Regions from separate parts of the Halomonas sp. AOP43-D1-4 genome, predicted to be linked through region 3. Evidence: predicted binding sites of a transcription regulator. Region 3 holds the regulator's gene; each other region holds the start of a gene.
The links. Region 3 encodes sigma-54, which starts transcription at its own class of promoters, with help from an activator protein. Its sites were predicted from a motif close to TGGCACNNNNNTTGCTNT; they were not measured.

Region 1 (8,216 bases), on a different contig from region 3:
CCGGCAGCACCGGGTGGCCGTAAGTGCCCCGGTCACCAATCTGGCGCATCAGGTACATGCCCATGGCGTAACCGCCAATCGCAAAAAACGCCCCGTGGCCCAGGCTAAGAATGCCGAGATATCCCCACACCAGTTCAACCGCCACGGCCAGCAGCGCGTAGCTTAGGTACTTGCCAAACAGGTTCACCGTGTAGGCGTTCACATGCAGCGGGCTGCCTTGAGGCAGTGCCACGTGGAGTACCGTCACGACCAGCAGCGCGGTGAACAGTACTCCTAAAAAGACCTGTGTGGCACGCTCACCAAACGGGCGGGTTAGCCAAAACTGGCTTGAAGGTAGTTGTGACATCATGGGTTAGCCCTCCGCAGCCCGGCCCTTCTGCGGGAAGAGTCCACGCGGGCGTTTTTGAATAAACAGAATGATAAAGACCAGCACGATAATCTTGGCGAGTACCGCGCCCGCCCAGGGTTCCAGCACCTGATTGATCACCCCCAATGACAGCCCGGCCACGAGCGTCCCCCAGAGATTGCCCACACCGCCGAACACCACCACCATGAACGAGTCGATGATGTAGTTCTGGCCGAGGTTCGGGCCGACATTGGTAAGCTGGGAAAGCGCCACGCCGGCAAGGCCGGCTACACCAGAGCCGAGTGCAAAGGTCAGGATATCCACACGGGTCGCGCGAATTCCCATGGAGCGTGCCATAGCGCGGTTCTGGGTCACGGCACGTACTTCAAGGCCCAGGCGGGTGCGGCGCATGATCAGCATCAAACCGGCAAACACCACCAGCGCAAAACCCAGTACCACCATGCGGTTTATGGTCAGCGACAGCGCGTCATTGATAATGAGCGACCCGCTCATCCACTCCGGAGTAATTACCGTGCGGTTGAGCGGCGAGATCACCGTACGCACCAGCTGCTGCAGGATCAGACTGATACCGAAGGTGGCGAGGAGCGTCTCCAGCGGGCGGCCTTTCAAAAACTGAATCACGCTGCGCTCAATGGCAACCCCCACCAATGCGGCGACCAGAAAACCTGCCGGAATAGAGAGAATCAACGCCAGCCCCGGCTGGCCGGGCAACAGCTGTTGCATCATCCAGGTAGTGTAGGCGCCCAGCATCATCAGCTCACCGTGGGCCATGTTGATGACGCCCATCACGCCAAAGGTAATCGCAAGACCAATGGCGGCCAGTACCAGCACTGACCCCAGGCTCAAGCCAAAGTAGAGCGTTTCAACCCCACGGTTGATTTTCAGGTTCTGTTCCACGCTGGCAAGCGCGGCGCGGGCGGCATCCGCAGCTACGGTGTCGTCGCCATTGGCCGCACGACTTAGCGCAACTCTAGCGCGTGGATGAAGGCTTCCGGTTAGCGCTTCGATACCCGCCATTTCACCCTGCTCAGCACGGTAAATGGCGACCGCTTGGCTCAGCCGATAACGTACCTGGCTATCCTTTTCTTCCAGAATGAGCGCATTGATGGGTTCAAGCAGCTCACCATCGACTTCACCCAGCAAACGTTCGGCAGAGATACGGCGGCGATCCAGATTGGGCGAGTAAAGGTCCACCACAGCAATCGCGCTGCGCAGCTGGTTTCGCAGGGCGTTATTGATGCCCACGCGGTCCAGGTCGCGGCGTGACATCTCACCCAGCGGTTCATTCGTCAAGGCGTCGGCCACCGGCCACTCTCGGCCACTGTTATCGAGTACGACAACAAACTGACCATCGTCGGCACGCTGCAAGCGGCCATCCAGCAGAGCCTGCAGCCAATCACGGGCGCGCTCGTCGTCGCTTTGCAATATGGCGGTAATCGCCTCGCCTTTATCGCGGTAGGAATCGACATCCAGCGCCTCAAGAAGCTCAAGCGCGGCGTCATTATCAGAAGTATCGGGGCCTGTCTGTGCCTGTACGTTGAGTGTTATGCCCAACAACACAGCGCACAAAAACCCCCAGGAAAGGAAACGCCTCATGGGGTTGTTCCTTTGGTGGTCAAGGTGGAGAGTTAGCGTGCTCCCTTGCCGCCCGATCAGGCGGGCGGCAAGGGGTGGCCAGTATTATTCGGCGAGCGCCGCTTCGGCTTCTTCAGTAGCGGTGCTGCCACCGCATGAGCCGTTCACAACGTTGAAGTTGCCGCACTCCATGGGCTTGCGCCAATCGGCAATCAGGTCGCGCGAGCCGGGCAAGTAGTCGGACCAGGCATCGCCGGCAACGGTTGAGGGCGTTTGCCAGACGATATCGAACTGGCCATTGTCCTGCACTTCGCCAATCAGTACCGGCTTAGTGATGTGGTGGTTGGGCATCATCGCCGCATAGCCACCCGAGAGATTGGGCACACTCACGCCGATAATGGCATCCTTCACCGCGCCTACATCGGTGGTACCCGCTTTACGCACCGCCTCGGCCCACATGTTGAAACCGATGTAATGGGCTTCCATTGGGTCGTTGGTGACCGCTTCTTCATTACCGGTGTGCTCAATCCAGGCGTCGATAAAGTCGTAGTTGTCATCGGTATCCACGCTCATGAAGTAGTTCCAGGCAGCCAGATGGCCAACGAGCGGCGCAGTGTCGATACCGGAAAGCTCCTGCTCACCTACCGAAAACGCAATCACTGGAATATCAGCGGCATCAATACCCTGGTTGGCAAGCTCGCGGTAGAACGGCACGTTGGCGTCGCCGTTGATGGTCGAGATCACCGCGGTAGACTTGCCCTCTTCACCGAAGCGACGAATCTCGGAGACGATGTTCTGCCAGTCGGAGTGGCCGAAGGGCGTGTAGTTGACCATGATGTCGTCGCCTGCCACGCCGTGCTCATCTTTCAGAAACGCTTCGAGAATGCGGTTGGTGGTGCGCGGATAGACATAGTCGGTACCCACCAGAGCAAAGCGCTCAATGCCGACTTCGTTAATCAAATACTCGACAGCGGGAATCGCCTGTTGGTTGGGCGCGGCACCGGTATAGAAGACGTTTGCAGACGACTCTTCTCCCTCGTACTGCACCGGGTAGAACAACAGACCATTGAGTTCTTCAAACACCGGCAGCACCGCTTTACGTGATACCGATGTCCAGTTGCCGAACACCACGTCTACCTCATACTGGGCCAGCAGCTCGCGGGCGCGTTCGGCAAACAGCGGCCAGTTGGAGGCCGGGTCCACTACCACGGCTTCCAGCTGACGACCCAGCAGACCACCGGCTTCGTTCTGCTGCTGGATCAGCATTTCAACAGTGTCTTTTAACGTCGACTCACTGATAGCCATGGTGCCAGAAAGGGAGTGAAGGATACCCACTTTGATAGGGTCATCATTGGCTGACGCATGAAACGATACCGAAAGGGCCAGTGCAGAAAGACCCAGCAGTGCCTGTTTTTTCAAGTTCATGTTTCGCATCCCCAAGCTGCAAGCGGGCAGCTAGATATTTGTCATTAATCAGGTGTACTCAATTGCCTGAAAGCGCCTGTAACTCGTCCTGCACATTGCACGATGCGTTCCACACTTTAAAAAAACATAAAAAATTCAACCATATAAAAAGTATACAAGTTGTTTTACAGGAGTTTTCCATCTTTGATTCAGGGTCTTAAAGCACTTCATTGGTGCTAAAGCGGTCTGATTCGCACGATAAAAGTGCATAAAAACTGTCCATTTTTATCCTTTTATCGCCAAGCTTCTGTTTTTAAAACATTTAGCATTTTCTTGGCCTGTGGTTTGCAAAATGACTTGTATACAAGACCATGGATAACCAAGGGCCAAACATGATGACCACACGCGGCTGGACACTCGAACAATGGCGGCAGGCATATAACGAGGGCGCAACCCCGGGAGCCTTACTCGGTGAATTGATCACGCAACTGGCCAAACTTGATAGTGCCGACAATACCTGGATTTCACTTCTCGACCAGGAGGGGCTGGCTCATGCCCTGGCAGCACTTCAAACACGTCTGGACGAGGCAGACGGCAAGATAGACAAGTTGCCGCTTTACGGCATTCCGTTTGCGGCGAAAGACAACATTGATGCCACCGGGTTTGCCACCACGGCGGGCTGCCCGGCCTACGCCTATCAACCCACCCGTGACGCTGCTCTGATTGACAAGCTGCGCGCCGCGGGCGCAGTACTCATCGGCAAGACCAATCTGGATCAGTTTGCCACCGGCCTGGTGGGTACCCGCTCGCCGTTTGGTGCCGTGGCCAATAGCTTCAATCCTGAAGTGGTGAGCGGCGGCTCGAGTTCTGGGTCGGCGTCCGTGGTGGCACGCGGGCTAGTGCCATTCTCACTGGGTACCGACACGGCAGGCTCCGGTCGCGTGCCCGCTGGCTTAAATAACCTGGTCGGGCTTAAACCCACCAAAGGCCTGTTCAGCATTGATGGTGTAGTACCGGCGTGCCGCTCGCTGGACTGCGTCTCCATCTTCTCGTTGACTGTCAATGATGCCGGGCAGATCGCCGAGCTAATGGCCGGCTTCGAGCCTGCCGACGCTTTCTCACGCAAGGCGCCAAGCGCCCTCCCCCTGGATGCCCCGGCCATACGCCGTCCTGGCCCGCTAGCCAGGCTTGCCATTCCCCAGTCGCCCCAGTTCTTCGGCGACGTGGTGGCTGAAAAGGCATGGCAAACGGCCGTGGAAAAATGGCAAAAGCTTGAAGGGGTAACGCTCGTCGAACTTGATTTTGCCCCCATGCTTGAACTGGCCGCCCTGCTTTATGAAGGGCCGTGGGTAGCAGAGCGCCACGCCGCCGTGGAAACCTTCATGGCCGAACATGCCCAGAACATGAATGACGTGGTGCGCGGCATTATTAGTAACGCGGGTAAATACAGCGCCACCGATACGTTCAAGGCGCAATACCGCAAGGAAGAGCTGGTTAGGGTGATCGATAATCTTTTGGATGATATCGATGGCCTGTTAGTCCCCACCGCCCCTACCGCGCCCACTATCGAAGCGGTTAATGCTGACCCGTTAACGCTCAATAGCCAGCTCGGCACCTATACCAACTTCGTTAACCTGGCCGATTTTTGCGCATTGGCGGTACCCGCCGGGTTCCGCGACGATGGACTGCCTTTTGGCGTTACCCTGGTGAGCGGCGCCTGGAAGGATCGGGAACTGCAGACCCTGGCCAGCCGCTGGCTAAATGCCCACCCGACGCCGCTGGGTGCCACTGACCAGGCACGCCCGCCGGAAACCGTTCATACCACCCTTGCCGTCCCCACCGTTCAGGTCGCTGTGGTAGGCGCTCATCTTTCCGGCATGCCGCTGAATACCCAACTGACCGAGCGCCATGCCTGGCGCGTGGCGTCCACGACAACGTCCGCCAATTACCGCTTGTTTGCCCTGCCCAACACCGTACCGCCCAAGCCCGGCCTGCAGCGCGTTCACGAAAACGGTGCCGCCATCATTGTTGAAGTATGGGAAATGGCCGCGTCGGAATTTGGCTCGTTTGTCGACCTGATCCCCGCGCCGCTGGGTATCGGCAGTGTCGAGCTTGCCGACGGCCGCTGGATCAACGGCTTTATCTGCGAAGGGCATGGAATCACAGATGCTCAGGATGTCACCGAGTTTGGTGGCTGGCGTGCCTACATCAAGGCGCAAACCTCCCACGCATAACGAGGCTACGACCCATGTTCAATAAAGTATTAGTTGCCAATCGCGGTGAAATCGCCGTACGTACCAACCGCACCTTAAAGGCGCTCAGTGTCGGCAGCGTTGCTGTCTATTCCCATGAAGACCGCCACAGCCTGCATGTGGAAAGCGCCAGCGAAGCCGTGACCCTTACAGGCAATGGCGCCAGCGAAACTTACCTGGATAAACGCCAGATTCTGGATGCCGCCCGAAAGACCGGTGCGCAGGCCATTATCCCCGGCTACGGCTTTCTGTCTGAAAATGCCGACTTCGCCGAAACCTGTGAGCGTGAGGGCATCGTCTTTATCGGCCCCACGCCCACACAGATGCGCGAGTTCGGGTTAAAGCACCGTGCCCGTGAGCTGGCCGAAGCAGCAGGCGTGCCGCTAGCCCCAGGCAGTGGGCTGCTCGACAGCGTGGAAGAGGCACTGACCACCGCTGAACGCCTGGGTTACCCGGTCATGCTCAAAAGCACCGCAGGCGGCGGCGGAATCGGACTGACCCGCTGCAATAGTGCCAAAGAGCTGCAAGACGCCTTTGAAACCGTTCAACGCCAGGGCAAAAATTTCTTTAACGACAGCGGCGTCTTTCTTGAGCGCTTTATCGCCCGTGCCCGCCACGTGGAAGTCCAGATTATCGGCGATGGCCACGGCAACGTAGTGGCATTAGGTGAGCGTGACTGCTCACTGCAACGCCGCAATCAGAAAGTCGTGGAAGAGACGCCGGCCCCCAGCCTGCCCACGGCCACCCGTCAAAGGATGCTGGATGCGGCCGTGGCGCTGGGTGAATCGGTCAACTACCGTTCAGCGGGTACCGTTGAGTACATCTACGACGCCGAGCGTGATGAGTTCTACTTTCTGGAGGTCAACACCCGACTGCAGGTAGAGCACCCAATCACCGAAGCCGTGACCGGCCTTGACCTGATCGAATGGATGCTCAAGATCGCCGCGGGCGACCACCTGGACCTGGCTAATTTTACGCTCAGCTTGAGCGGTGCGGCCATGGAAGTGCGCATCTATGCCGAAAACCCGTTAAAGGATTTTCAGCCCTCGCCCGGTGAATTAACCGACGTACACTGGCCCGGTGATGGCGTGCGTATCGACACCTGGGTCGAAAATGGCAGCCAGGTATCCGCTCACTACGACCCCATGATCGCCAAGCTGATCGTGCATGGTAACGACCGCGCGGATGCTCTGGCCAAGCTGCGTAAAGCACTGGATGAAACCCGCCTGATGGGTATTGCCACCAACCTTGACTACTTGCGTCAGGTGGTCGCCCAAGCGAGTTTTGCCGAAGGCAAGGTCTCGACCCGCGCTTTGGAAAGCTTTCACTTTCAACCCTGCGTTGCCGAGGTAGTCTATCCAGGTACTTACACCACGGTGCAAGACTTCCCGGGACGGGTCGGCTACTGGAACATCGGCGTGCCGCCCAGCGGCCCGATGGATGACTTCGCCTTTCGCATCGCCAACCGGATTGTCGGCAACCACCCAGAGGCTGCCGGGCTGGAAGCCACGCTGATAGGTCCAAGCCTTACGTTTCATCAGGCGACCGTCGTGGCGCTGACCGGCGCCGTCACCGACGCCACACTCGACGATACTCCGGTGGATTTCTGGACGCCTATCCACGTCACCGCCGGCCAAACGCTCGTGGTGGGCAAAGCCAACCGAGGGTGTCGCACTTACCTTGCTGTGCGTGGTGGATTTGATGTACCAGTGTATCTTGGCAGCCGCGCTACCTTTGCCCTTGGCCAGTTTGGCGGTCACGGCGGGCGACCGCTGCGCCCAGGCGATCTGCTCGGCATCAGCCAGCCGGGGTTACCTGCCTGCACCACGCCAGCGCCCACCCACGACCCTGCCCCCGTTGACCCGGCGCTCATCCCGAATTACCCGAGCCACTGGGAAATAGGCGTGCTCTACGGCCCGCACGGCGCGCCCGACTTCTTTACCGAAGACTCCATCGAGCACTTCTTTCAACAGGACTGGGAAGTCCATTACAACTCCAACCGGCTGGGCATTCGCCTGAATGGCCCTAAACCTGAATTCAGTCGGGCAGATGGCGGTGAAGCGGGGCTACACCCTTCAAATATTCATGACTGCGAATATGCGATCGGCTCGATTAACTTCACGGGTGATATGCCGGTTATTCTGACCCGAGATGGCCCCAGCTTGGGTGGGTTTGTCTGCCCGGTTACCATCGCCAAGGCCGAGCTGTGGAAAGTGGGTCAGGTCAAACCCGGCGATACCATCCGCTTTGTCGCCATCGACAACGCCACCGCCGTCAAGCTCGCACAGCGTCAGGAGCTGGCTGTCAAATACCTGTCTGCGCCGCCCGCCGCCCCCCTGAGCAGCGCCGAGCTGGCGCCGCTTAACGGGCTATCCGCCACTGTGCTGGCCCACCTTGAGGCGACGCAGGAGCGCCCGGAAGTTACCTACCGTCAGGCAGGCGATCAGTACATTTTGCTGGAATACGGCCTTAATGTGCTGGATTTAGGCGCGCGTATGCGTATCCACGCACTGATGGAGGCGATTGCCGATATACAGCCACGCGGCCTTTTGGAACTTTCCCCCGGTGTGCGTTCGCTGCAACTGCGTTACGACCCTCTGACGCTGACCCAGCAGGCG
Region 2 (8,216 bases), on a different contig from region 3:
GCGCCCACTCGGTACTGGTTTTCAACATGCGGCATCAAGTCGTTAAAAAAGGCGCTGCGGGCGGCCTCATTATGGCCGTCTACCCACCAGCTGCGACTACCGGGCATGATGAAAACGGCCGGCGGAATGTGTCCAGCGCGAATCAAACGATCAGCAGTTTGGGCAAGGTTGCCCTTGGCTAGCCAGTCTCGTTCGTTGCCAAAAGAGCCATGGAGCAGATAAACCACTGGGTAAGGCTCGGCGGCAGTGGCGTCATAATGGTCGGGTAGATACACGGTGTAAGGGTAGGCGTGGCCCAGCGTGGGCGAGTCAAAGGTGGCGTAGTGCACCTCGCCAGCAACGGCGGTGTTAAACAGGCTCCATAGGCCCGCCAGGGCTGCCAGGCTGGTCAACAAGGAACGTAACAACCCGTGAAATACACTTGAAAATGAGAAGAGCGACAAACAGCCTCCGGGAATTATCGCAAGGTTATAGCGTCGTACACCGTACCCGCCGAGACTGTTCAGCGCAGGCGAATGTCAGGCATACACGGAGCAGGTATGCATAAAAGGATAGAGGAAATTTACTGGTTGCGTGCATACGGCTGCGTGGCCGTGTTTTTATTTCATTTGCTGGACCACGTTAATCAGCGTGTGGATAACCTGGCCACCGACCTGATGCGCCTGCCGCTGGTATTGGGCACGCCGATCTTTTTGTTCATTTCAGTGTTTGTGTTTGCCATGCGCTATGGCAAGGCAGTGCCGCCTGGCTTTTTGGCCCAACGGGTGAAGTACGTCATGCTGCCTTATCTGGTATATGGCTTTATCTACTCGACGGCCGAGTGGGTTCAGCTGTATATGGCAGGGGAGCCAGTAGGCTTTGCCGCCAATGCGCTGGAATACTTTGTTTTCGCCGGGTGGCACGGTTATTTCTTGATTATCGCCATGCAGTTTTATATCGCTTATTGGCTGTTTACCCGCTGGCAGCTGTGGCGCTTTAACCCGGTGCCGTGGCTGTGGGTGAGTTGTTGGGTGAGTATGACGTACTGGGGAGTAGCGTATTGGCTGGGTGTGGCGCTGCCGGGGTATCTGCTCTGGGTGGCGCCTCTGGGCTGGATATATCTGTTCTTTCTGGCCCTGGTGTTGGTGCGTTACTACCCCTTTGATAGTGGAGCCCAGGCACCGCTGCGGCCTTTATGGATGCAGTACCTGTCGTGGCCTTTGTGGTTGGTCGTGTTGGTTTGCTTGCTGGTCGCGGCCAGTGTGGCGGGGTGGTTGCAGTTCTCCTCCAAGGAGGTGTGGGTGATACCGCTGTTCATGCTCTCAACGCTTGTAGCGATGCGTTATTTAAAAGACATTACAGCGCCTCGCTGGGTGCGCTATATCAATCAGTATTCGTTTGGTATTTACCTGGCGCACCCCATGTTTTTTGCCATTACCGATGCGTTGGTGATGCCGTTGGCGTTGCCTATCACGGTTTACGTGCTGTTGCTGATAGTGATGGGTGCCACGGGCTCTATCCTGCTCAATAAAATGGCGAACACCACAAAAGCCGGGGCCATGATGTTTGGCAAGCGGCTAAAAGTGTAGGGCGTTGACGCGCCGTGCGGTGGGCTGGAAGCTGAGAGGGGCGCTCAATGTCTTTTTATGCGCCAATTAGGTGCGCTTATACTTATATTTGATCTATTTTGGGTCAAAAAAACAGGTCAGCGTGTGTTTAGAAGCCTCGGGAAATATTTATGCGTCATAGAGAGGCATGCAGGCGCATTTTTTATATACTTTAAAACAACAGGTTAGTGATTTCGTAGGACATGTTGGTGCAGGGTTGGCATGTTCTCTGCATTATATTTGTCAGCGGCTAGCCACCGTAGGCAGATGCCTCTCGGCGTGCTACAACAATAGCCGGTTTGAAATGATCGCTAGGCGATGTGTGATTCAATTTCAGGCAAACGTTAAGCGAATAAAAAGGATAGGCCTGTCAGGCACGCACTTTATTAAATGACGGGGTTTGTCTAATAACACTTTTATCGATAGCTTACTGTTACATGCTTTAAGCCACGCCCATATCGGAGGCACAATGTCAGCCAAGACTCTCGCGCTAATTGAAGAACATGATGTTAAGTGGGTGGATCTGCGTTTCACCGATACTCGTGGTAAAGAGCAGCACGTTACCGTGCCTGCCCGCGATGTAGACGAAGAGTTCTTCGAGAATGGCCAAATGTTCGATGGCTCCTCAATCGAGGGCTGGAAAGGCATTAACGAATCCGACATGATCCTGCGCCCGGAAGACGGCACTGCTTTCCTCGACCCCTTCACCGAAGACGCTACTCTGATTTTGCGTTGCGATATCATCGAGCCTGCCACGATGCAGGGCTATGACCGTGACCCGCGTTCTATCGCTAAGCGCGCTGAGGCGTACCTGGAGTCTACCGGCCTGGGCGATACTGCTTTCTTCGGTCCGGAGCCTGAATTCTTTATTTTTGACGAAGTACATTGGAAGTCTGATATTCAGGGTTCCATGTACAAGATTTCTTCCGACGAGGGCGCCTGGGCGACCAGTAATCAGGTAGAGGGCGGCAACCTGGGGCACCGTCCGCGCGTTAAAGGCGGTTACTTCCCGGTTCCTCCGGTCGACAGCTTCCACGATATCCGTGGCGCTATGTGTAACACCCTGGAAGCGATTGGTCAGACCGTTGAAGTTCACCACCACGAAGTGGCGAATGCGGGGCAGAACGAGATCGGCGTTAAATTCAATACGCTGGTGAAGAAGGCGGACGAAGTTCAGGAAATGAAGTACGTGATCCACAACGTGGCCCACGCGTACGGCAAAACCGCGACCTTCATGCCCAAGCCGCTGGTTGGCGACAACGGTTCTGGTATGCATATTCACCAGTCGTTCTGGAAAGATGGTCAGAACCAGTTTGCCGGTGATGAGTACGCAGGCCTGTCGGAAATGGCGCTGTATTACATCGGCGGTGTGATCAAGCACGCACGCGCTCTGAACGCCTTCACCAACGCCTCTACCAACTCGTACAAGCGTTTGGTGCCGGGGTTTGAAGCGCCGGTTATGCTGGCTTACAGTGCCCGTAACCGTTCCGCCTCTATCCGGATTCCCTATACGGTAAGCCCCAAAGGCAAGCGCGTTGAAACCCGCTTCCCTGACCCGACCGCTAACCCGTACCTGTCGTTTGCTGCCCTGCTAATGGCGGGTATCGATGGCATCAAGAACAAGATTCATCCTGGCGATGCCATGGACAAGAACCTGTACGACCTGCCACCAGAAGAAGGCAAGTTGGTACCGACCGTTGCCAACAGCCTGGACCAGGCCCTGGAAGCGCTCGACGCTGACCGTGCGTTCCTGACCGAAGGTGGCGTGTTCACCGACGATATGATTGATGCCTACATCGGACTCAAGATGGAAGAAGTGGAGCGTATTCGCATGACCACGCACCCCATCGAATTTGATATGTACTACAGCTGCTAATAGCGGTGTAACGCGATAGCTTTGAAACCCCGCTTCGGCGGGGTTTTTTATTGCACTTAACCAGTGAAAGGGTGCGCCTTAACGGTGCTCCATGCACTAAAATGGTGCATGTGATGGATCGACCATGGCAGGCTGCGCGCTTAACGCTCGTTGAATCAAGGCCTGGCGCGCTTTTTGCAGTTTCTCTTAAGCATTGAACATTTTTATCAGCGATATTCAGGACACGTCATGTATCAGCGTTTACTAGAACATCTCTCCATGGCAGTGCTGCTGCTGGACGGTGAGCTCCGCGTACGCTGGATGAACCCTGCCGCCGAAGCGCTGTTGGCAGTAAGCTTTAGCCGTGTGCAGGGGAGCAGCCTGGATACCCTGCTGGGCGGTGATGAAAGTATCGACCAGGTGTTGGCCAAGGCGCGGGATGCCTTTCATCCCTACACCCAGCGCGAGGCGCGCATTACCCCGGTTAACGGTGACGCGCTGACGGTGGATTACACCGTGACGCCCCTGTCGGCAGACGAGCTTCTGCTGGAAGTAGAGCCTCGTGACCGCTTGATGCAAATTTCCCGCGAGGAAGCGCTAACCACGCGCCAGGAAACCATCAAAGTGCTAGCCCGAGGCTTGGCCCATGAAGTGAAAAATCCGCTGGGCGGCATCCGCGGGGCGGCTCAGCTATTAGAGCGTGACCTGGATAAGCCTGAATTGCGTGAGTTTACCCATATCATCGTGGAGGAGGTTGACCGCTTGCGTGATCTGGTGGATTCGATGCTTGGCCCGAATCGCATTGTTAAGCACGCGCCGGTGAACATCCACAAAGTGCTGGAGCGGGTAAGAACGCTGCTGGTGGCTGAACATCCGAATATCACCATCCACCGCGATTACGACCCTAGCCTGCCGGACCTTTCCGGGGATGAGGCGCAGATGATCCAGGCCGTGCTTAACGTGGCCAGGAACGCCGTGCAGGCCATGAGCGATGCCGAGACCCCTGTGCCCGAATTGATGCTGCGCACCCGTGCCCGGCGTCAGTTCACCCTGGGTGCTGAGCGCCACCGGTTAGTGAGCGAGGTGGGTGTGATCGATAACGGCCCTGGTATCCAGGAAGGACTTAAAGAGACGCTCTTCTACCCGATGGTGTCAGGGCGTGCTGAAGGCAGCGGGTTGGGGTTGTCCATCGCTCAGTCGATCCTGCATCAGCATCAAGGGTTGATTGAATGTGACTCACGTCCCGGGCACACCGAGTTCCGCTTACTGATTCCATTGGTTATTAATTGTACCGGAGAAGCATCATGATAGAGGCGACACGTAACGAGGTTGCACGGGTGGTCGTTGTGGATGACGATCGCGCTATCCGCTGGGTGCTTGAACGTGCATTGGCACAGCCGGATCTTGATGTAGAGTGCATAGAACGCGCCGATACCGTACTGGAACGACTGCTGACAACCCCACCGGATGTGCTGGTGACTGACATTCGCATGCCGGGCATTGATGGGCTGGATCTTATGTCGCACATCCGTGAGGCGCACCCGGATTTGCCGGTCATCATCATGACCGCTCATTCGGATCTCGACAGCGCAGTGGCCTCTTATCAAGGCGGTGCGTTTGAGTACCTGCCCAAGCCGTTTGATGTGGATGAAGCGCTGGCGCTTGTGCGCCGGGCGGTGGCTCATGCGCGCGAGCGCCAACGGCCGATCAGCGTTCCCGAAGGTTTGAACGCAGAAATCATTGGTGAAGCGCCGGCCATGCAGGAGGTGTTTCGGGCCATTGGGCGACTCTCTCATTCGCATATTACTGTGCTCATCAATGGCGAGTCGGGCACCGGTAAAGAGCGTGTAGCCCAGGCACTCCACCAGCACAGCCCCCGGGCGGGCAAGCCGTTTATTGCCCTGAACATGGCGGCCATCCCGCGTGATCTGATTGAGTCTGAACTGTTTGGCCACGAGAAAGGTGCGTTTACCGGGGCCGCTGCCCAGCGCCAGGGGCGCTTTGAGCAGGCCGACGGCGGCACGCTGTTTCTGGATGAGATCGGCGATATGCCGGCTGAAACCCAAACTCGCTTGCTGCGCGTATTGGCCGACGGTGAGTTCTACCGAGTGGGCGGGCACACCCCGGTCAAGGTTGACGTGCGGATTATCGCCGCGACGCACCAGAACCTTGAGTCGCTGGTGGATGACGGGCGCTTTCGTGAGGACCTTTTCCATCGCCTGAACGTTATCCGCATTCACTTGCCGCGCCTTGCCGAACGCCGTGAGGATATCCCACGCCTCACACGGCATTTTCTTGCTGAAGCCGCCAAAGAACTTGCCACCGACATCAAGGTACTCACGGCCGAAACCGAGGAGCACCTGACGCGCCTGGCGTGGCCGGGTAACGTGCGCCAACTGGAAAATATCTGTCGCTGGTTAACGGTAATGGCGTCTGGGCGTGAAATTCTGGTGGAGGATTTACCGCCAGAGCTACGCTCCCCCCAGGCAACTGAAAGCGGCGGTCATGGCGAATGGCGCAGCGCCTTTCGGGAATGGGCCGACCGTGCTCTGGCCGAAGGGCATACACATCTGTTGGAAGAGGCCGTACCCGACGTTGAGAAAATTCTGATTGAGACGGCGTTAAAGCACACCGGTGGGCGTAAAGGAGAAGCAGCAGAATTGTTAGGCTGGGGGCGCAATACACTAACGCGTAAATTAAAGACGTTGCTACCCGCCCTGGCAGACGAATAACGCTGCCACTGTGCGCGCTAAACGAGCATTGATTGCTTGGTAAGCGCTTGGCACTGCGTTAGAAAACGCTCAAAGTCGCTCAGTATGGTGTCCAGGCTAGCGTGAAGACGATGGTCGTCATCGACCATCCGTAACGAGAGTTGCTGTAATCGGGCGCGTTCAATAACGGGGCCGGGCAGCACGACATCATCCTGCCTGCCGTGGATGATATGGGTAAGCTGAGCCTGAATCATCGGCGAGGTTTCAGGGTACGCCGGTAAGCCAAGCGCAGGGGCAAGTAAAAAACAACCTAAAAGGGGATGCTGAGCGCTAACCGCAGCGCTCAGCCATCCTCCCAAGCTAGAACCCGCTAGCACACACGCTGCGGGATTATCATTGCGTTTTGACAGAGTATCCAACAGGTGATCCAGCCGCCTGGGGGGCTCTGCCATGCCACGGTAATCCATAACGACCGGCTCACAATCATCGAGCGTTTCGGCGATCCCTTTGAGTGCCTGAATTTTCAAGGCACCAGGCCCGCTTTCCATGCCGTGTGAAAGATAGACGGTCATCATTATGGTTATTCCGCTGCTCTTTCAATCGCCTGGCCGCCTTCCGAGATATCCTCTCCCGCGCCATGAATCGTATTACAACCGCTGATCGCCAGCAGTGTGGTTAATAGCACTACACCCATCGCCCATGTGCGTTTCATTGAATGATCCCTTCTTGTTGATCAGAAATAGTCGTGAGTAGAAACAGTCCTGCGTAAAACCATTCTTGCATAAAACAGTAAGGCTGCCATCAGCAACGCAGTAGCCCATACCAAGCGCGCCTTCGAAGTATCTTGCCTTCTCTTTATATTAGCCAGCAATAACACGTTAGGGTAAGAAGTAGTACGTTTTTGCCGAAATAAAGTGAGCAATAGCCAAACGTTCAGCTTCCCAAGTGGTGATTGGTGTCACGGTGACCATTCGATGAGCAGGTATTTTTGTCGCATGTGCCTTTTTTACACACGGCTAAAGAGGGTTTTCGTTGTTTTTAGGAAAGTGTTTTTTATTTCAAACTTTTGATTTTGTTTGTTTTTTGTTTTTATGTTGGCAGTTGGCCTAAAGCCTGCAGTATTATGAGTAGGAACAACATGAGCGGATTGATAGGAAGCAAGGGAAGGCAGGAGCCAAGTAGAAGAACAGGACGTTAAAGGACATTCACCCGCTCATTTGTATTAGCATAAGGATATGCTAATCGTCGAGGCCAGGGATTGGCTGAGATGCAAAATGACCATTTCGCGTAAGCGTTGTGGTTTTTTTGCGTTGTGTGTGTTTTTTAAGTTGTTGAAAATTATAAAATTGTTGATTCCTGGCTATAATTTGCAAAAGATTTGTACAGATGACGCCGCCGATTTAGTCTATCCTTGCAGCACACTAAATCTAAGCGGTTAGAACATGCCAATGCAGTAGCCGCGCATTTCAGGAACAAGCGTTATGGCGATGGGATTGATGTTATGCATGTTTGTGCTGTTCTTGGTGTTTTCCGCCATCGGGTTATACATGATGTTTAAAAGTTCTTTTATGGTCACAACAGACAACCACGAAGACATACCGCCCGATATTTGATGGTTACCGCCCAACGGCGCGTTCTAAAAAGAATACGTACACTAAGCGATCATGCCCACGCAAGTGGGCATGATCGTTTGGGGTGAGCATAACGCGGCGGGCTACTGTTTCTGCCAGCGGCCACGGCCTCTGTCGGGCACCATGCGTCCGAAGTACAGCAGGCCAAAGACTAACCAGCCGACGGTTAAAATAGCCGAAAATCCCAGTATGGCGAGCGCACCAAACTCGCCTATCAAGGGCAGAGCAGCAGCGGTAAATAACCCACCACCTACCACCGGTTCAAACATAAGCTGCTTATAGCCAAAGCTCTCAAGCGCGCCGGATTTATTGCTGGGGTCCGCCATTCTCATCAGCAATAAGCCCGTCACCGTGACCCCCATGGATTGTCCAAAGTCTCCAATGCCCCGCTCAAACCAGCCTTCTGGAATCACTCGGGGGGCAATCACGATAA
Region 3 (8,216 bases):
CCCGCCACTTTTCAAGACGATGAAAGGCATGGTCGCGCTGCTCTTTTTCCTGCTCAATTGAGTCAAAGACACCTTGAATCGCGGTCAGGTCCTCTTTGCGAACCAGCTTGCCGACATACTGCATATGACGGCGGCGCCCTTCGTGGGAGCGAATACGAGAGGTCTCTTCGATGGCACGCAGCATGTCGTCGGAGAGAGGAAAGCGGGCACGCTCAGCAGGTTTCATGGCGATTAAGGTTTCGCCGAGTGCTTGGAGCGCATGCATTTCGCGTTTGAGCTGCGACTTGCTGGGGCGCTCTTCGGGTTCTTGAGTATCAAGGGGCTCGGGGCGTTTCTTCGGCATAGTAAGGCTCACAGACAAGATTCGTTGGCAGCATTATATCAGGCTGCGACAAGAACATTGATTCGGCGATGAGATTCGTACGAAAAAGGAGGCTATATGGCACAGGCATTTGATGCATCCTCGCAGCAGGCACTGTTAACCGCGCGTGCAGAAGAGGCGTTGACCTTGGCCAAGCGCCTGGGAGCCGATGCGGCGGAAGTGGGTGCAAGCGTTGACCAGGGCGTGGGCGTTAGCGTGCGCTTGGGCGATGTGGAGACGGTTGAGCTTTCACGAGACCAGGGCATTGCCGTCACGCTTTACGTCGGCAAGCGCAAAGGAAGTGCATCGTCGAGTGACGCCAGCAGTGCCTCGATTCAAGCAACGGTTGAGAAAGCATTAGCCATTGCGCGTTATACCGGTGAAGACCCGGTGGCTGGCTTGGCGGATGCCGATCAGATGGCGACCGAATTGCCGGACCTTAAGGTTCATTACCCGTGGGCGCTGACAACTGAGCAAGCAATCGACCTTGCGCTTGCCTGCGAGCAGGCGGGTCGCGACGTTGAGGGTATTAGTCAGTCAGAAGGCGCGTCGCTTTCAAGCGGTGAGGGCGTACGGGTTTATGCTAACAGCCATGGTTTTTTAGGTACCCAAAAAGGCAGTAGTCACTCCCTTTCATGCATGCTCATTGCTCAGGATGAAGACGGTATGCAGCGGGACTACGACTATACCTCTGCGCGTAATCCTCAGCATTTGCGCGACCCGAGCGAAGTAGGGCGCGAGGCTGCGGCCCGTACGCTGCGCCGGTTAGGTGCCAAGCGGCCGCCAACCGGCACCTTTCCCATTCTGTTTGATCCTTCGCTGTCTAGTGGTTTGGTTGGGCATTTATTGGGCGCATTGGCGGGTGGCGCGCTGTATCGTCAATCCTCTTTCTTGTGTGACCGTTTGGGCACGCCGTTATTTCCTGAGTGGTTTAGTCTGGAAGAGCGCCCTATGGAAATAGGAGCGACCGCCAGTACGCCGTTTGATGGAGAAGGTGTGCAGACACGTAATAACCGCTTTATCGAACAGGGGCGTATCGCAAGCTATATGCTTTCGTCCTACAGTGCCCGTCGCTTGGGCATGCAAACCACGGGGAATGCTGGCGGTGTCCGCAACGTGCGTTTAGACGCACCCTTGCAGACGCGTGATGCGCTGCTTAAAACGATGGGTCGAGGCATTTGGGTTACCGAACTAATGGGCCAAGGCGTGAACGGCGTAACCGGGGATTACTCGCGTGGTGCGGCGGGCTTCTGGGTCGAGAATGGAGAAATCCAGTATCCGGTTGAAGAATTTACCATCGCTGGAAACCTTGAGCGTATGTTCTCAGGCCTTGTTGGTATCGGAAGTGATATCGATACGCGCGGCAGCATTCATACGGGCAGCTGGTTAGTGGATGCGATGACCGTCGCCGGTAGCTAAAAAAGCCGCACTACTGATCTTCGTCAAAGCGGGCGTCGAACAGCGCTTGGATTGCATCAAGCGCTTGTTCGGCATCCTCGCCTTCCGCACAAATCCGCAGTTGGGTGCCGCAGGGTGCGGCCAGCATCAATAGCGACATGATGTTGGCTGCATCAGCCATTTGCTGCTGTTTATACACCTGTATGCTGGCGGAGTAGTGCTGGCTGCACTTCACCAGTTTTGTGGCGGCGCGGGCATGTAGGCCGCGCTGATTGGTAAGCGTTAAGGTTCTTTCTGGCACCCTGGTTCCTTTTTTCCGAGTGGTGTCATTAGGCATAAGCGTTTACGTAGGGCTGGGCGTCTACTCGGAAAATGGAGGAGCCGTCGGTGGCTCTGCCCGGGTTCCTCGTAGCGTGTATTGCAGCTCCAGTTCTCGGTGACGCAACTGGACTTCGCCGATGAGCGGTGCCAGCTTTTGCGCCAGCTGTTCGGCAATATACACAGAACGGTGCTGCCCGCCGGTACAGCCAATAGCCACCGTCATATAGCTGCGCTGACTATTTTGGTAAGCAGGCAGCCAGCGCTCAAGCATTGCCTGAATATCATGGCTCATCTCTTCGACAATCGGGTAGCCGCGCAGAAACGCAATAATCGTGGCATCACGTCCTGTGTACTGGCGTAGCGTTGGGTCCCAATAAGGGTTGGGCAGGCAGCGTACATCAAAGACTAAATCTGCATCCATGGGTACGCCATGCTTGTAGCCGAACGACTCAAAGGTGAGTGTTAGCTGGTCTTTGCGCTGGTGGGCTACCTGGTCTGAAATGCGCCGACGCAGGTCGTGGACCGATAAGCGTGATGTATCAATCCGCAGGTCGGCCAAATCACGTATTTCGTTGAGCGTCTCTTCCTCTTTCTCTATCGCCTCTTCAAGCGTCATATCACTGTTGCGCGTTAACGGATGGCGTCGCCGTGTCGCAGAATAGCGTTCCAGTAAAATACGTGAATCGGTGGTTAGATAGATAACCTGACAATCTATAGGCCGCGCGCGCAGCTCTTCAAGCAGTGCGGGAAGGCGCTCAAGCGCCGCTGGCAGGTTGCGGGCATCAATACTGACCGCTAGATGCGTGCGCTCACCCTCGTCACGGAGTTCGTCAACCAAAGAACCAAGCAACATGGCGGGGAGATTATCAATGGCGTAATAGCCAATATCTTCCAGCGCTTGTAATGCGATTGATTTGCCAGAGCCAGAGCGGCCGCTAATAATCACCAGTTGCATAGTGGCTCTCTCTGATTGAACGTATAAAAGGGATAACGCATGAAAATGTGTTAGTCGTTATGGGCGATTATGGAGCGGCCTGTTCGCGAATCTTGCCCATTAGCAGGTCAAGCAAATCGTGCTGGCTGCTGGTTTTGCGTAATGCCTGGCGTGTGCTCGCATCATTCATAATGGTGGCCACTTGGCCCAAAAGCGACAAATGCGTGTCGTCAGCCTCTTCGGGAACCAGCAGCACAAAGACGAGGTCGACCGGGTCGCCATCAATAGCATCAAAATCAATAGGTTCTGATAATTTTAAAAAACCCGCAATAGGCGTAACGCAATGTGGGCTGCGCGCATGGGGGATGGCGACGCCGTTACCGATCCCCGTGCTGCCAAGACGTTCCCGGCCGATCAGTCGGCTGAAAACTTCCTGGCTATCCAGACTGGGTGTATTTTGAGCGATAAAGGTGCTGAAAAACTCCAGCACCCGCTTTTTGCTGCCCCCGGGCACGTCGTAAAGTACGCGCTCCGGGGGGAGGATGGTTTCCAACGTCATTGAATTAACGCACGCCAGCGCCTTGGGCGCGAGCTTGTGCTTTTTCCTTGTGCTTAACGAGTTGACGATCAATTTTGTCTGCTAAGGCGTCAATAGCGGCATACATATCGACATCTTCGGCGTCGGCATGTAAGTCGGCGCCTGCCGCATGAAGGGTGCACGCGGCATGTTGGCGCTCCTTCTCAATAGATAAGGTGACTTGTACCGTGGTGATGTGGTCGTAATGACGTTCGATGCGTTCAAGTTTTTCATTAACGTAGTCACGCAAGGCGTCAGTCAGTTCTACATGATGACCCGTGATATTTACTTGCATTGACGTGCTCCTTATCCATCGGACTGAATTTCGATTGTAACCCTTTTTACGGTGTTGCAAAGCCCCTGTCGCGAGTTTTGCCATTTCTCTTGTAACGACTAACGCAAACGACGACGTTCACTTGATGAGGGAATGCCCAGCGACTCACGATATTTCGCCACCGTACGGCGTGCCACTGTGATGCCGCCATCTCCCAGTAATGTCACCAAACGACTGTCCGAAAGAGGTTTGCCGGGAGGCTCATCTTGAATCAACTTTTTAAGCCGGGCGCGAATCGCGGTGCTTGAGTGGCTGTCTGCGCCATCCTGCCCGCTAATTTGGCTTGAGAAAAAGTACTTAAGTTCGAAGATGCCCCGTGGGGTATGGATATATTTTTGTGTGGTGACCCGAGAAATGGTTGATTCGTGCATCTCAACCGCCTCGGCAATATCGGCAAGAATCAACGGCTTCATCGCTTCTTCACCGTGCTCTAAAAAACTGATTTGGCGAGTGATAATCTCGCGCCCTACGCGTAGAAGCGTGTCGTTGCGGCTGGACAGGCTTTTGATTAGCCAGCGCGCTTCTTGCAAGTGCTCTTTTAAAAACTGGTTATCCTGACTCTTGTCTGCACGCTTGATTAAACTGGCGTAGTCGGGCTGGATACGCAGCCGGGGCAGGGCTTCAGGGTTTAGCTCCAGGTGCCAGCCTTCATGATCATGACGTACGACCAGGTCGGGCGTGATATAGCTATCGTCGGTGACGCCATAAGCGCTGCCTGGGCGTGGGTCCAGGCTTCGGATCAGACCGATCACATCGTCTAGCTGCTCATCGTCCAAGCTTAGGCGGCGCTTTAATAGGCGCATGTCATTTTTGCCCAGCGCTTCAAGAAACTGACGAACCAATCGGCGCGCGGGAACCAGTAGGGGCGTGTCGTCGGGGAGCGTTGCTAGCTGAAGCATCAAACATTCGCGCAAGTCACGGGCGAAGACGCCCGTTGGCTCGAACTGCTGTAAGCGCATCAGAGTGGTCTCCAACTCTCGCTGGCTGAGACCTTCGATGCTCTGAGCACGTAACCCATCGCGGATATCGTTGAGCGGCTGCGTCAGGTAGCCATTGGCGTCCAGTGCATCAATCAGGCTTTCGGCGATTAGCTGCTCACGAGCCGTAAAGTCGGTCATCGCCAGCTGCCAAAGGAGATGTCCATGCAGGCTTTGTCCCGCGGCCTGGCGTTCAAAATCGGGGCCTTCGCTGCTGCCAGAGCTACCCATGTCCTGGTAAGTATCAGACCAGTCGCTATCGACAGACAGTTCCTCGGGAATGCTTTCTGACCACTCCTCGTCAGGTGTTTCGACGGTCGCCTGCTCGCCGAACTCGTCTTCCTGCTCCAGCATTGGGTTGGCATCCAGTGCCTGCTGAATTTCCTGACGTAGATCCAATGTCGATAGCTGTAGCAGTGCAATCGCTTGCTGCAGCTGAGGTGTCATGGTCAGCTGCGTACCGATACGCAATTGGAGAGAAGCTTTCATGACCATCTGAGAACCACTCGTTAATCGGAAAGCTTCACCCTAGTGCGAGTCATGTTGTTGTGCAAGTGCAATAAGCATGCCACTGATAAAATTTTTACTGCAGATCACTGTTTAGCGGTGAAATTAAATTCATAAGCGAAAATCAGCACCCAGGTAAACTTCCCTCACTTTTTGGTTATCAAGGATAGTCTGAGGGCTGCCGCCAGCAATGATGTGGCCGTCACCGACAATATAGGCGATATCGCAAATATCCAGTGTTTCTCGGACGTTATGGTCAGTAATTAGCACGCCAATGTGGCGCTGTTTTAAGGCGCGAATAATGCTCTTGATTTCACCAACCGAGATGGGGTCGACACCTGCAAATGGCTCATCCAGCAAGATAAACGCGGGCTCTGTGGCCAAGGAGCGGGCAATTTCGACGCGTCGCCGCTCGCCGCCGGAAAGGCTCATGCCCAAGCTGTCACGGATGTGGGTAATATGAAAGTCGTCAAGCAGGGCCTCAAGCCGCTGCTCTCGTCCTGCCCTGTCCAGATCTTTGCGGGTTTCCAGAATCGCCATAATATTATCCGCAACCGATAGCTTGCGAAAAATAGACGCTTCCTGGGGTAGATAGCCAATGCCGGCCATCGCGCGTTCGTGCATGGGAACGCGGGTTAAGTCTTGCTCGTCGATACGCACCGTACCCGCATCAGACTTCACCAGGCCCACAATCATATAAAACGATGTGGTTTTGCCCGCGCCGTTAGGGCCAAGTAGGCCTACCACGCTGCCTTGAGCAATCTCCAGGCTAATGTCTTTAACCACGCGGCGGCGCTTATAGCTTTTTGCCAAGTGATTGGCGTAAAGGGTTTTTATGGGCGGTGCTTCCGCAATAGACATGGTTGGCTCCTATTGCGCTGGCTGAAGCGTCATACGAATACGCTGCGGCTCGCTACCGTTTGCATCGGAGCGTGCCTGCACCACTTCGCGGTCAATGAAGTACTCCAGGCGGCCACCGGTAAACTGATCACCCGCCTGGGTCAGTTCGGCCTGGTCAATAAGCTCTACACGCCGCTCTGCTACGTGATAAACCACGCGTCGTGCCCATCCTTCCATCGGCGTGTCCTGATCATCGAGTTGATTGCGTAGGTAGGCGCGCTCCCCGGTGGCAATAGCGCGAGAAAGCTCACCCGCGTCGTTACGGATAATTTCAACGCGATCCCCACGTAGCTGCATATTGCCTTGGCGAATATTGACATCGCCTGAATAAACGGCAGTGCCTGCACGCTGATCAAGGTCTAGCTGGTCGGCTTCTACTTCAATGGGGGCTTGGCTTGTCTGGGCCGCTGCCGATAGCGGCACCGCAAGGGCGAAAAGCGCGGTGCGAATAAAAGCGTTCATAGCGACTCCTAAGGATTTTGTGTTGCGGGGGGGTGATGGCCGCGGACGTTATCGGTTAGTCGGACCTGGCTATCATCAAGCCAAACATCCATACGTGATGCGCTCATTTGTTGAGGTGGCTGCTGAAACACGGCGGGCGCCTCGCTCCAGACATGACGCGCTACCCCATCATAATGTAATAACTCAGTATCAAGCTGCCAGCCTTCTGTAGGCGCCAGAAGCTGTGCATCACCAGACAGTGTTAGCGCTTGGGTGGTCGTGTTCAGAACGCCTTCGTTGGCGTGAGCGAGCCACTCTCGGTTATCACTATCAAACAGCGTCGCTTCGGGTTGAGTGACTTCGGCTTGGGTGCTTTGTGGTATGTAAACCAATAAAGGCGCGGACAGCGACTGCTGGATATGCCCTGTTTCACCAAACAGCGTGATCTCGGCATTTTCCAGCACGTGGCCAGGCTCTTCAGCCTGCGCTTCTTCGTCAACGGGCCGGTCTTCCGGGCCGCGTGGGTCCAGCCATACCAGCAGCCCCCCTAAAGCGACCACCAGGGCCGCTAACCCGACGCGTTTCTTGGTTCTTTGAAACATTACACGCGACCATTCAAATACGACTCAAGAACAGTACTCCAGTGGCCCTGCGCTTCAAGTAATGTATCGCAAATTTCACGTACGGCGCCGTGACCACCCAAGCGGTCGGTAATCCAGTCAGCGTGGGTATGCATGTAATCGGGTGCGTTGGGTACCGTAATGCCAACGCCTGCGCGTTTGATAGGCGCAAGATCAGGCAGGTCATCGCCGCAGTAAGCCACCTGACTTAGGTTCAGATTGAGGCGCTCGCACAGCGCTTTCAAAGTAGTGAGCTTATCTTCGCAGCCCTGGTGGACAAGATTAATTCCCAGCGCCGCAGCACGCTGGCTCACCATGGGGGAGTCGCGTCCTGTAATTAACGCCACATGAATGCCCACACGTTTAAGCAACTTTAAGCCATGGCCGTCTTGTGTATGGAAGGCTTTGATCTCGATACCGTCGGCCTGAAAGTATAGCCGTCCATCGGTGAGCACACCGTCAACATCGAGGGCAAGTAGTCGCACATGGCGAAGCTGGTCAAGTAGCGCAGTGGGGAGGGCCATAGGGACTCCTTGTCAGTAAACTGTTGGGTAAAATGGTTAGATAACGCCGCTGGCAAGCAAGTCGTGCATATGGAGCGCCCCAATGGGGCGCTGTTCGTCATCGACGACCGCTAGCGCAGTAATACGGCTGTCTTCCATGATGCGCACCGCTTCGGCGGCCAGTAGGTCGGGGCCAATGCGTTTGCCGGGTCGGGTCATTACATCGTCCACGGTTACTTTACGCAGATCATGAAACTGGTCGAGGGTGCGGCGTAAGTCGCCATCGGTATAAACACCTGCAAGTCGCCCTTCGCTGTCGACAACACAGGTAAATCCCAACCCT

Region 1: the regulator sigma-54 is predicted to act here: its motif matches at 3,462-3,479, upstream of urtA (urea ABC transporter substrate-binding protein).
Region 2: the regulator sigma-54 is predicted to act here: its motif matches at 3,626-3,643, upstream of glnL (nitrogen regulation protein NR(II)).

The regions. Positions count from the first base shown of each region.
Region 1 is NZ_JBQSVY010000017.1:28,099-36,314, reverse strand. Features, by position in the region: gene urtC (urea ABC transporter permease subunit UrtC) at 1-349, opposite strand, end outside; gene urtB (urea ABC transporter permease subunit UrtB) at 353-1,963, opposite strand; gene urtA (urea ABC transporter substrate-binding protein) at 2,048-3,367, opposite strand; gene atzF (allophanate hydrolase) at 3,739-5,580, shown strand; gene uca (urea carboxylase) at 5,595-8,216, shown strand, end outside.
Region 2 is NZ_JBQSVY010000005.1:75,733-83,948, forward strand. Features, by position in the region: gene ACT3RQ_RS06860 (alpha/beta hydrolase) at 1-374, opposite strand, end outside; gene ACT3RQ_RS06865 (acyltransferase family protein) at 540-1,568, shown strand; gene glnA (glutamate--ammonia ligase) at 2,056-3,462, shown strand; gene glnL (nitrogen regulation protein NR(II)) at 3,691-4,749, shown strand; gene ntrC (nitrogen regulation protein NR(I)) at 4,746-6,173, shown strand; gene ACT3RQ_RS06885 (YqiA/YcfP family alpha/beta fold hydrolase) at 6,191-6,727, opposite strand; gene ACT3RQ_RS06890 (entericidin A/B family lipoprotein) at 6,733-6,864, opposite strand; gene ACT3RQ_RS06895 (sodium/glutamate symporter) at 7,867-8,216, opposite strand, start outside.
Region 3 is NZ_JBQSVY010000001.1:149,983-158,198, reverse strand. Features, by position in the region: gene yjgA (ribosome biogenesis factor YjgA) at 1-343, opposite strand, end outside; gene pmbA (metalloprotease PmbA) at 440-1,780, shown strand; gene ACT3RQ_RS00755 (HPr family phosphocarrier protein) at 1,791-2,060, opposite strand; gene rapZ (RNase adapter RapZ) at 2,121-3,035, opposite strand; gene ACT3RQ_RS00745 (PTS sugar transporter subunit IIA) at 3,103-3,573, opposite strand; gene hpf (ribosome hibernation-promoting factor, HPF/YfiA family) at 3,578-3,886, opposite strand; gene ACT3RQ_RS00735 (RNA polymerase factor sigma-54) at 3,985-5,397, opposite strand; gene lptB (LPS export ABC transporter ATP-binding protein) at 5,521-6,270, opposite strand; gene lptA (lipopolysaccharide transport periplasmic protein LptA) at 6,280-6,771, opposite strand; gene lptC (LPS export ABC transporter periplasmic protein LptC) at 6,780-7,352, opposite strand; gene ACT3RQ_RS00715 (KdsC family phosphatase) at 7,352-7,894, opposite strand; gene ACT3RQ_RS00710 (KpsF/GutQ family sugar-phosphate isomerase) at 7,931-8,216, opposite strand, start outside.